Regions from separate parts of the Providencia sp. PROV200 genome, predicted to be linked through region 2. Evidence: predicted binding sites of a transcription regulator. Region 2 holds the regulator's gene; the other holds the start of a gene.
What was found. The regulator PhoB, encoded in region 2, activates phosphate uptake and scavenging genes when phosphate is short. The targets are predictions, from matches to a motif close to CTGTCATAAAACTGNCNNAT.
Positions count from the first base shown of each region.

Region 1 (6,388 bases), 2.0 Mb from region 2:
ATATTATTATCTGCCGATTGTTATTTTAATTGTGGTTGGCGGCTTATTTGTATTTGCTGGCGTTAACCCTCTGTTGTGGTCAATTTTGGCCGGTATTGTCGTGGTTGCCATTCTACTGGCGCTGATTGGTTGGGTTGGTTTGTGGGGGCTGCGCCATATTAAGTTCCGCCAATTAAGTTTGCGTTTATCGGTAAGCCGTCTACTGCGCCAGCCGTTGCAAACCATCACACAAATGAGTGCATTTTCGTTGTCATTTATGTTGTTGGCGCTGCTGATTTTAGTGCGCGGTGATTTACTTGACCGTTGGCAACAGCAATTACCTGCGGATAGCCCAAATTATTTCTTGATCAATATGAACCAGTCACAGCTTGAGCCTGTCACCAAGCTATTGGCTGAGTTTGATGTGAAACCCACAGAGTTCAACCCGGTGGTGTTAGCGCGTTTAACCAATATTAATGACCAGTCAGCGATTGAATGGGCCGACCAACGTGACCCAAATAATAATACCGTGCGACGTGAATTAAGCCTAACTTGGCAATCTGATTTAGCGCCAGCGAATGTGGTTGACGAAGGGACATGGCCACCAAAAGCTGGGGAAGTCTCAATTGAGCAAACGGTCGTTAAAGAGCTCGGATTGAAATTAGGTGATAAACTTACATTTAACGCAGGGGCTCAGGTCTTTAGTGCGACAGTAAGTAGCATTCGTACGGTTGATTGGGAAAGCTTGCGCCCGAATTTCTATTTTATTTTCTCTGAAGAAAGTCTTTCTCAGATGCCAGCTACTTGGCTGAGCAGCTTCCACTATGAAGGTGATGGGCAGCTATTAACGCAACTTAGCCGCCATTACCCAACCATTAATGTGCTCGACACCGGTGCCATTATCACCCAAATTCAGCAAATTCTTCAGCAAGTGAGCCAAGCTCTTGAGGTGATGGTAGTGCTGGTTATTTTCTGTGGGCTGTTGCTATTATTGGCTCAAATTCAAGTGGGTATGAGCCAACGGGAACGTGAATTAGTGGTGTACCGAACTCTGGGAGCCAGTAAAAAATTGATGCGTCGAACCCTGTGGAGCGAATTTGCTTTACTTGGCTTAATGGCAGGGCTTGCCGCGGCATTTGGGGCAGAAATTGCATTATGGTTGTTGCAAAGTAAAGTGTTTGATTTTCCTTGGCAGCCAGAATGGCGTATGTGGGTGTTTTTACCTTTGTGTGCAGCAATTTTACTGTCTATTTGCGGTAGCTGGTTGGGGCTACGTTTGTTAGGGACGGGGGGGCAACACCGGCGCTTACCTAATAGTTAAATACTCGTGATACTTCAAGCTGAATGGGTGTTGATTGCGCTCGGATAGCTGGAACACATATCGCATTATTTAAAATATCGTGGTATTAAGGAAATAGCTTAATACCACGATATATTGAACATTATAAAATACATGTTTTCAGTAAAATAACTGTCTAAAATCCTTCATAAAATCTTCATTCATCGACGTTATGATTCCGCCATCAATTATTGATAGCCTTATAATGGAAACATAACAATGCAGAATAACCATTCGATTAAACGTAAGCTGGGCTCGTTCTCTTTATTGGCTGGTTTAATTTCATTTAGCATCACAGGGTTTGCACAACAAGAAGTGCCCGCGACATTGGCGGGTCACTCCATTCTTCCTGTTAATTCAACGGTTTCTTCCCCCGAAAATGCACCTTCAGACATGCAAGTAAGTGGTAAATTTACCACTGGCGCTCGTGTTGATAGCTTAGGGAAAGTGGAAGGTAAATCCGCGGATCGCCCAACAGGAATGCATATTCCAATCAAAGGCCAGCCACGGCAAGGGCACTCGGGTATCAAACGCATGGCGGACGGGACCTACTGGGTTTTAACCGACAATGGATTCGGCAATAAAGTAAATTCCCCTGATTCTATGTTGTATGTCACTCAATATGATATTGATTTTCAATCAGGTAATACAACGCCATTAAAAACGGTTTTCTTCCATGACCCCGATAAAATTATTCCTTTTCATATTACGAATGAGAGCACAAAAGAACGCTATTTAACAGGCAGTGATTTTGACCCTGAAAGCTTTCAATTTGCGGATGGTGCTCTATGGGTTGGCGATGAGTTTGGCCCTTACCTAATCAAAATGGATTTGGATGGCAAGGTATTAGCCTTGTTTGAAACACAAGTTGATGGAAAGAAAGTGGTTTCTCCTGATCACTATCAAATCATAACACCGGGTAAACCTGCAGATAAAGTAACTTTCCAAGTTAATCGTTCGAAAGGTTTTGAAGGTATGGCTTCATCACCAGACGGTTCTAAGCTCTATCCAATGCTAGAAGGTGCGATTTGGCTTGATGAGAAGCAAGACTATGAGAATGTTGAGGGCAAACGCGCAGCACGTATTCTTGAGTTTGATGTAAAAAAACAAGATTGGACGGGTAGAAGCTGGTTGTATGTCTTTGAAGACAATCAAAATGCCATTGGTGATTTCAATCTCATTGATGATACCCACGGCTTAATTATTGAGCGTGATAATGGTGAAGGCACGGCAGATAAAGCTTGTGGGACGAAAAGTGCTAATACGGAAAATTGCTTCAGTAATCTCGCTAAATTTAAGCGAGTCTATCGTATTGAATTTTCAGATAACAATATAGGCAAACCAGTAGATAAGCAGGCTTATATTGATTTGATGAATATCAAAGACCCGAATAATATGGCAAGAAAGCCGCTAAATGATGGCGTGTTTACCTTCCCATTCTTCACCATTGAAAACGTTGATGTGGTTGATAGTGAACACATTATTGTTGGTAATGACAATAATTTTCCGTTTTCATCTAGCCGCGAACCAAATAAAGCGGATGATAACGAATTTATCTTATTAAAAGTCCCCGAGTTGTTAAAACCTTAATTAATTTTGCGCCTCTGTTTGGTTTTCGGAGGCGCAAATAAACGCTATGTTTTGATCCAATATCTGGTCTTAAGCTTATTTTCCCTTTGGTTTCAATTTTTCCCGAGTTAATCACTCGGGATTTTTTATTTGTGATAGAGGGCAGGGGGCTTCATCATCAAAGTAAGCAATAAAATGATGATAACAGGCGCGGCAATAACCAAAAATGCAGGGGTGAAACTGCCAGTTAAGTCTTTGATACCACCGGCAATGAAAGGCGCTAAACAGGCAACGGTTGAGATTAAATTCACCACAGAAAATAGCTCTAGGTATGGGCCTCGACCAAAATAATTTGACAGTAAAACACTGGATGCCAAAAAGGTCATGCCGTAGCCAATACCCACGCATAACACAAACAGAATAAGCCAAAGCCATGAGGTGGCAATACTGAGGAAAATAACACCTAACACCATGATAATTAGGCTACCGATTAATAGTTTCTTCGGTTCTAACCATTCACCCGCCGCCCCACCAATAAATCTTGAAAATGCATTAACGAAAGCCATTGTGCTGAGTAATGAAACCGCAACCGTCATACCAAATCCACGCTCTTCAATATGGGCAACGGCAAAACTGTTTACTGTGATCCCGCACCATAAAAACGAGGTATAAGTCGCAGCAATCAAGTAGAACTGCCATGTCCGTAGCGCTCTGCCGACGGTCCATACTTCAGCAGTGCGATAAATAGGCTTACTTGCATCACTAACTTGTTTCTGCATCACCTTTTTTGCGTGCTCTTGCTCTTTTTTACCTTCACGTAGCATAAAAATCGTGATTAACGTGACGATGCTAAGATAAACGGCACATAGAACCCAATGCATGCGCCATGAGCCTAATTGGTTTGATGCGTAAAAGTAAATCCAAGGGCCTGCAACACCCCCCAGGCCCCCGATGGTGAAATATAACCCAAAGGCAAGGGATTGTTTTTCAAATAACCGCGAAAGTACGTAAGTCCCCGGAACGGTGGCGAGTAAGGTGAAACCAATACCAATTAATGCTGTGCCTAAAAAATAGGTGCTAATGGCATGGGTGGAATACAGACTGTAAAAGCCGGCAACAAATACACTGGTGCCTAGCAATAAAGTAACCCGTACACCGACTTTACGGATCAACAGAGACGGGAGGAAACTCGCCAGTCCACAGGTTAAGCCCAGCAGCGTAAAACCAAATCCAGCCTCGCTCCAGCTCCATTTGAGCTCACTTATCATCTCAGGTAAAACCACACCAAGAGAGGTAAAGGTTGTCGCGGTGGCTAAAAAGTAAACCAGCCCTAACAGAATAAGAATGCACCACTGATAAAACGGACTAAAAGTCTGCGAGGACATATTGACTCCAGTAATGCCGCACACCTTAAATCAGGATATTTGTTTTCTGGATGACGGCGAAAATAGCATAATGCCCGAAAATAGTTTCGGGCATCGAATAGGGCTATTTTCCCTATTTATTGATGAGAGTACCAGTCTAATTTTGCATTTGCCCACTCAATGCCACTTTTGTACTCATTTGGCAAAAGTGAAGTCAATGCGTTAAGTGTTGCAGATAACTGGTCGTGGTCACTATGAGAAAGGTTTAAATGGCCAACTTTACGAGCAGGGCGTACCTCTTTTTCATACCAGTGAAGGTGAACGAGGGGTAAGCTCAGCCAGTCTATATTTACATCAGTACCGATTAAATTGACCATAACAGCAGGGCTATACACTTCAGGTGACGGCATCGGTAGGTCTAATATGGCACGTAAATGCAGCTCAAATTGGCTAATGGATGCGCCATTTTGTGTCCAATGGCCGCTATTGTGTACTCGAGGCGCAATCTCGTTAATCAGTAGGTTATCACCTACGACAAAGCATTCCATGGCCATCACACCAATATATCCTAACTCATCCATGACCGCGCTAAGCATGGCTTGAGCGTGTTCTTGTTGTGGGTTAGTTGACTTAGGGAAAGCCACACTTGTCCGCAAAATACCTTCTTGGTGCAAATTATGGGTGATCGGATAAAAAACAGACTCACCCGCAGCATTACGCGCCCCAATCACAGAAACTTCGGCATCAAATGGGATACCTTGTTCAACGATGCACTCACCATAAATTTCTGCTGGTAGCTCTTTTTCATCGCCGGGGCGAACACGCCATTGGCCGCGGCCGTCATAGCCGCCCGTTCTGCGTTTCACGATCAAAAAATCACCTAAGGTGGCGAAAAGTTCAGGCCATTGCTCAGGGGATTCAAGTAACGCCCACGGCGCGGTAGCTAAATTTAAGTTATCAAATATGCTTTTTTGTGGAAACCTATCCGCTAAACGTGGAAAAATATCACGATTAATAAAGGCATTATGGCGAGCTAATTCTTTTGTTAGTGGGGTTTCTGGCCAGCGTTCAATTTCCGCGGTGATGACGCTTTGTTGATAAGGAACCGCTTCCGGCTCGGCATCAAGCCCAACAGGAAAGACGGCAATGCCTAATGGCTCGCCAGCTTGGCGCAGCATACGGCCTAATTGGCCATTACCAAGAACGCAAACGGGTTTCATTAGGCGTTCCTCGGATCTGGGTTGTTTAACACATCTTTGGTTTGCGCTTCCCGCCATGCGGTGAGGCGATTGAAAATAGCAGTATCACTTATCGCTAATACTTGTGCGGCTAACAGCGCTGCGTTTGCGGCACCTGCTTTACCGATGGCTAACGTACCAACAGGAATACCTTTAGGCATTTGCACGATAGAATATAAGCTATCAACACCACTCAATGCAGCGCTTTGCACCGGAACCCCAAAAACAGGGACTAATGTTTTAGCGGCAATCATTCCTGGTAGATGTGCGGCACCACCCGCGCCTGCAATAATCACATCAAAGCCGTTCACTTTGGCGGTTTCAGCAAAAGAAAATAGTTTATCTGGTGTGCGGTGTGCAGAGACGATTTCGACATGAAAAGGAATTTGGAGTTCAGATAATACATCAGCCGCGTGCTGCATGGTCGTCCAATCACTTTTAGAACCCATAACAATGGCGATTTTTGCCGCAGATTGAGCAGGAACTTGGGCAGTCATTTGGTGCTTTCCTGTATTGAAAAAAAACATCACCCTGAGGTGGGAAATTGAATTGGCTTGATCATATCATGGTAAAGCAGTAAGGAAAACGTTTGCGTGGTTAATAATTAAGCAAACGAGCATGGAAATATATTGAAAATGGTTAGTTAGGCGAACTTACTCAAAGGGAAAGAAAATCAGTTCAATGCCTTGCTCGTTAATCACAAAGGCGGAACCTTCGTGGTGCCATGCACCTAATACACCCCGATAATGCAATTTACCGCCAACATTTATCTCATGAATGGCAGGCCGGTGAGTATGACCATGGATCATCCATTGCGCTTGGTGCCTTTGTAATGCATCAATAACGGCTTTTGAATTGACGTCCATAATCGATTCGGCTTTCATGCTGCTTGCATATTG
Region 1 is NZ_CP096307.1:3,109,053-3,115,440, reverse strand. It holds gene ybbP (putative ABC transporter permease subunit YbbP) at 1-1,300, shown strand, start outside; gene M1E86_RS14375 (esterase-like activity of phytase family protein) at 1,538-2,908, shown strand; gene M1E86_RS14370 (CynX/NimT family MFS transporter) at 3,034-4,272, opposite strand; gene purK (5-(carboxyamino)imidazole ribonucleotide synthase) at 4,389-5,471, opposite strand; gene purE (5-(carboxyamino)imidazole ribonucleotide mutase) at 5,471-5,986, opposite strand; gene lpxH (UDP-2,3-diacylglucosamine diphosphatase) at 6,143-6,388, opposite strand, start outside.
Region 1: the regulator PhoB is predicted to act here: its motif matches at 1,451-1,470, upstream of M1E86_RS14375 (esterase-like activity of phytase family protein).

Region 2 (6,388 bases):
ATGTACGCCGTCCAGCAGGTAGCGCTGTTGGAGTCGATTAACGGGCAAATAAAATAGAAATAGAAAAAAAGGAGCTATTCAGCTCCTTTTTTAATAATATCAAATAATTAAACTTGTTTATGTTGTACTGATGGCGATACCAACTTATCGCATAAAATCGCCACGACCATCACAACAACAGTCGGTAATACCCAAACTAAATCTTGTTTATACAACGGCATTGTGGTCATCCATTCAGGGATATAACCTTTCAGATGATCTGACGCTTTTACCGCACCAATTAAACCAACCACAAAACTGACTAACATGGTTGGTGCAATAACTATCGTTGGGTTTTTCCACCACTTTAAAGTAAAGCTTAATAAAATTAATACGATACAAGGTGGATAAATTGAAACTAGCACCGGTAATGAGAAGGCGATTAGCTTACTTAAACCTAAGTTTGAGATCACCATGGAGAAAACCCCAAGGATCAGCACCAGTTTACGGTAAGAAATCGGTACATAGCGGCTAAAGAACTCGGCACAGGCGCAGGTTAAGCCCACGGCAGTTACCATACAGGCAACAAAGATTAATACCGCAAGGAAGAAGCTACCATAATTACCAAAAGTGTATTGGACATAGGTATGTAAGATATCAGCGCCATCGGCTGGGTTTGGAATTAACGAACCACTATTCTCGCCGAGCTTAAACAATGACAAATAGACCAGCGTCAATAATACCCCTGCAATTAACCCCGCCCACATAGTATAACGGGTTAATAATGAAGAGTTTTCGATACCCCTTGAACGCGCCGCATTAACAATAACGATACCAAATACCATCGCACCAAGGGTATCCATTGTCAGATAACCATTGATAAAGCCATTCGAGAAAGCCATCTCACGGTATTCTATTGTCGAAGGGATCGGATCACCGGCAGGCCACATAACAGCCGCAACCCCCAAAATAGCCAAGGCTAACATTTTTACAGGCGCTAAAATGTGCCCAACGCTATCTAGCAGTTTTCCTGGGTATAATGAAATACCAATAACGAGAACGAAGTAAACTACGCTGTAGATCAGTAATAGCATATCGGACTCACCACCGAATAAGGGTGCGATACCGACTTTATAAGATACTGTCGCCGTTCTTGGGGTGGCGAATAGCGGCCCTACAGACAAATAAGCAACAACCGCCAATAGTAACCCTGCTGTTTTGCCGACAGGCGTGCTAAGAGCTTCAATGCCCCCACCCACTTTAGCCAGCGCAATAACCGTTAAAACAGGTAGACCCACACCAGTAACCAAAAACCCTAGTGCGGCAGTCCAAACTTGTTCCCCTGCCTGCAAACCAACCATAGGGGGAAAGATAATGTTCCCTGCCCCGACGAATAACGCAAAAGTCATAAAGCCTAATGCGATGATATCTCTTGATGATAAACGATGAGCCATATTATGTTATTTTTAAGTGACAAAATAGAAAATTATGGGTTTGCACTTAGCAACCCTTTGAAATATATATAGCGAGATAGAATTCTGATAAACATACTGTTAACAATATAAAAAAGTATATTTGCTTGTATCACACGAAATGAAAAGTCAAAAAACAGAAAAATTCGCCAATAACTGACAACAAGTAGAACTTTTATAGGGAAAAAAGGCAATAGCAAACCGAAAAACAAGAACAAATAACTAAACTAATTTTCAGAACCAGTGATTACTTTCAGTAAAATCCCAATAATCGTTATATGCTTTGTTCGAAAAATGAACAACTCTTCTTTCTCTAGTGATTGTAATTGACTATTTAACAGAATATATAATTAATGAAATAAAGATTATTAGCATTAAATATATGAATATTGAACTGAATACACATATTGATTAATAAATAGAAATAATCCACTTTATTAATATTTTGATTACATTAATAAAGTGGAGTTATTTACCCATTTTTAAGTTTTTTATCGTCAACAATTAGTACTGTTGGTAACGTAAATGAAAACTCACTCCCTTTCCCTAACTGGCTCGTCACCACCAATTGGCTACTATGATGTTGTAATGCATGTTTAACAATAGCCAACCCAAGTCCAGTACCTCCACCGCCTTGGCGAGAACGTGCTTTATCTACCCGATAAAAACGTTCCGTTAAACGAGAGATATGCTCTGCGGGTATCCCTTGCCCGTTATCTCTCACACTAAAACGCGCCCCTTGTCCGCTTCTCTGCCAATCAACCCAAATTTTTGTGCCTTCAGGCGTATGGCTGATCGCGTTATAGACTAAGTTTGCCACTGCACTACGTAATTGCTCTTCATTACCATGAACACGCAATTTTTCATCAATATGAAACTCAAATTGATGACGCCCTTGGCTTAAACTAAGCGCTTCTTGCTCAATCATTTTGAGAATGACAGGGATATTCACTTGCTCATCAAGGTTAATTTGAGGAGCAACTTCGATACGCGATAACTGCAAAAGCTGTTTGACTAAGTTATCCATACGATGCGTTTGCTCTTGCATGACATGCAATGCTTTTTTATTGACCGCAGTCACGTTTTCTTGATCGTCCATCACTTCAAGGTAACCTTGAATTACCGTAAGAGGCGTCCGTAATTCGTGACTCACATTTGCAAAGAAGTCCCTACGCGCCTTTTCCAAACGACGTTTTTCTGTCACATCCCGCGCAACCATCAATAACTGGCCTTCGGTATACGGTAAAATACGAAACTCAACGATTTCACCACTATTGAGCTCGATAGTCAGCGCTTGGTCATAACGCTTAATGGTGAAGTAGCGGCTAAAATCTGGGTAACGTAATAAATTAAAAATATGTTGGCCATTATCTTCAGGCCAACGAAAGCCGAGTAAAGCCTGAGCATGTCGATTACACCAAAAGATATTGCCTTCGGTTGTCATCATAACCACTGCATCAGGGAGTGACTCTGCACCACTACGAAACCGTTTAATTAACTGGCCTAATTCACGACGGCGTTTTCGATTACGCTGTTGCATCTGGTAGATACCATAAAATATCGGTTCCCACCCACCTCGGCCCTCAGGGGGAAGCATACTTCTATCTAACCATAACCAGTAAGAAAGCTTGAGCAGGTTATACCCATGCCATATCAGAGCGGCAAGTAGCGATATCACTAATAGCCACGCGAGGTGGCCAATAAAAACCGATAAAATAAGAGCGGGTAAGATAAATAAAAACAGCCCCCAAATCAGCTGCTTAATCGATAAACGTTCAAGCACGCATGGCTCTCCCTTTGTGGTTTTTAGTAACGGACAGAAAAACGATAGCCTGTACCACGTACAGTTTGTACCATTTTATCATGACCTTCCGTCTCTAGTGCCTTTCTTAGCCGCCGAATATGGACATCAACAGTTCGATCCTCCACATACACATTGGCTCCCCATACATAGTTCAATAGCTGTTCTCTACTATATACGCGTTCAGGGTGCGTCATAAAGAAATGGAGTAATTTATATTCAGTTGGCCCCATATCAATAGGGATTTCATTGCTAGTGACACGATGAGAGGTAGGGTCTAATGTTAACCCATTCATTTCAATAATGTCTTCCGTCGCCATTGGGGAGATACGACGTAAGATTGCTTTTACCCGAGCAATTAATTCTTTCGGTGAAAATGGCTTAATAAGATAGTCATCCGCGCCAACTTCCAAACCTTTTACGCGGTCTTCTTCTTCTCCTCGTGCAGTTAACATCATGACAGGAACGTCACGTGTTGCACTATCACGCTTCATATGTTTAATGACTTGGATCCCTGAGCCACCGGGGATCATCCAATCCAGTAGGACGAGGTCAGGTAACGGGTCTACGAGTTGTGCAATCGCACTGTCATAATCATCAGCTTCAATAGGCTGAAAACCATTCTGTTCTAATACAAAACAAACCATTTCTCGGATGGGCGCTTCATCTTCAACAACTAGAATGCGTCTTGCCATGATTGTTCCTGTAAAATTAAGAAGACATCTAAAATGTGAAAGCATTATGCGTCACTTTTATGACAGAATTATGAATATCAATGGGTGAAACTCATATTAATCTTTATTTTAGCGGTTAAATGTCATTTAAGTGAAATATTTCCGCAACATAGTTCTGCAACATAGTAATCTACAACGTAGTAATGAGTAATAAAGTCGCAAACATCCCTCAACGAAAGGTATGGATCAGGTATACTTAATTATCGAACGTTCATGCACATTATTGATGATAGGAATTGATAACTCATGCGCATTATTCATACTTCAGACTGGCATCTTGGTCAGTATTTTTTTACCAAAAGCCGTGCGCCTGAGCACCAACATTTCTTAAACTGGCTTGTTGAACAAGTGGAATTACATCAAGTTGATGCGGTCATCGTTGCAGGAGACATCTTCGATACTGGTTCGCCACCGAGCTATGCACGTGAACTATACAATAAATTTATTGTTGATTTACAAAAAACAGGCTGCCAGCTGGTGATTTTAAGTGGTAATCACGATTCTGTTTCTGTGCTCAATGAATCAAGCGCTCTACTTCGTTACTTGAATACACAAGTCATTACGTCTGGAAGTGAGCCGCATGTCGTTACCTTAATAAATAAGCAGGCACAACCCATCGGTTTAGTCTGTGCCATCCCTTTTTTACGTCCTCGAGATATCCAGCTCAGTATCGCTGGGCAAAATAGTGAAGATAAACAACTCTCGCTGCAAACCGCTATTCATGCCCATTACCAAGCCAGCTACCAACTCGCGCTAGAACAGCGAACCGCATTGGGGCTGGATATTCCAATTATTGCCACTGGCCATTTAACGGTTGTCGGTGCAGCCTTAACGGACTCCGTTCGAGATATTTATATTGGTACGTTAGATGCGTTTCCTTCTGGGGCTTTTCCCCCTGCTGATTATATTGCCCTTGGCCATATTCACCGTCCCCAAGTAATTGGAGGACAAGAAAACATTCGCTACTGTGGCTCACCGATTGCATTGAGTTTTGACGAAACAGCGCAACAAAAAAGTGTCTGCCTTGTCGAATTTACTGGAAGTGAATTGACTCAAATCACTCCATTGGACATCCCGACTATTCAACCATTGCAAAGCATTAAAGGCTCGTTAAGCCAAATAGAACAGCAATTAGAGGAATGGAAGGATTACCGAGGTGATAAACCTGTTTGGTTAGATATTGAAGTTGCTTCACAAGATTACCTCGCTGATATCCAACAGCGTATTGAAGCGTTGACACAAGATCTCCCTGTTGAAGTTGTGATACTGCGCCGTGCACGCAAGCAAATACAGGGACAAAGTCAAACCTTGGCCAATGAAACATTAAGTGAGCTCACTGTAGAAGATGTTTTTTTACGTCGCCTTGCCCAAGAGTCTTTAGAGGATCCTGAGCGTGAACAGCGCCTAGTGCAGCTATTTCAACAATCTTATGACGCATTACAAATGAGCAAGGAAAGTTAATATGAAGATTTTAAGTTTACGTTTAAAAAATATTAACTCTCTTCGGGGTGAGTGGAAAATTGATTTCACTGAGGAGCCATTTGCGAGCAATGGCCTGTTTGCCATCACAGGAGCCACAGGTGCAGGAAAAACCACTTTATTGGATGCGATTTGCCTCGCGCTTTATCACCGAACACCGCGTTTAAAAACTATTTCTAATGCACAGAATGAACTGATGACTCGCCACACAGGGGAATGCCTTGCTGAGGTAGAGTTTGAAGTCAAAGGCAAAGCTTATCGTGCTTTTTGGAGCCAACGTCGAGCAGGAGGGAAACCTGATGGCAATTTACAACAGCCTAAGGCGGAGCTTGCAACGGTTACTGATGGAAAAATATTGGCCGTAAAAATCACAGAGATAAAAGAATTAATAGCGCAAATAACTGGGCTGGATTATGAGCGCTTCACTAAATCAATTTTACTCTCTCAAGGGGACTTCGCGGCTTTTTTAAATGCCACTGAAAAAGAACGTGCTGATTTACTTGAAGAAATAACAGGAACCGAAATTTATAGCCAAATATCAATTTATATTTTTAATCAACACAAGCAAGCCAAAATTGACTTAGATTTGCTAAAGGCAAAGGCACAAAGCATTAATTTACTCACTGAAGCAGAACACCAAGAGTTATTAGTACAGCAAAATCATTTACTTGAACAAGAGACTCAAACCAAGCAACAGCGGGCTCGCCACCAACAAGGCGTCAATTGGTGGCAACAATACCACCAGCTCACCCAACGCATGCAGTCACTTGATGATGAACTCAAAAAAAATGAGCTTGAGTTCCAAGCCGCACAGCCTCAGTTGAAAAGATTGGCTGATAGCGCCCCTGCCGAGTCGCTTCGCCCGTTATGGCAAGAAGTTGAGCGCCAACAGCAACAGCTCACTGAGTACACGAATAAACAGC
Region 2 is NZ_CP096307.1:828,195-834,582, reverse strand. It holds gene ggt (gamma-glutamyltransferase) at 1-41, shown strand, start outside; gene brnQ (branched-chain amino acid transport system II carrier protein) at 108-1,433, opposite strand; gene phoR (phosphate regulon sensor histidine kinase PhoR) at 1,924-3,234, opposite strand; gene phoB (phosphate regulon transcriptional regulator PhoB) at 3,258-3,947, opposite strand; gene sbcD (exonuclease subunit SbcD) at 4,233-5,447, shown strand; gene M1E86_RS03520 (AAA family ATPase) at 5,449-6,388, shown strand, end outside.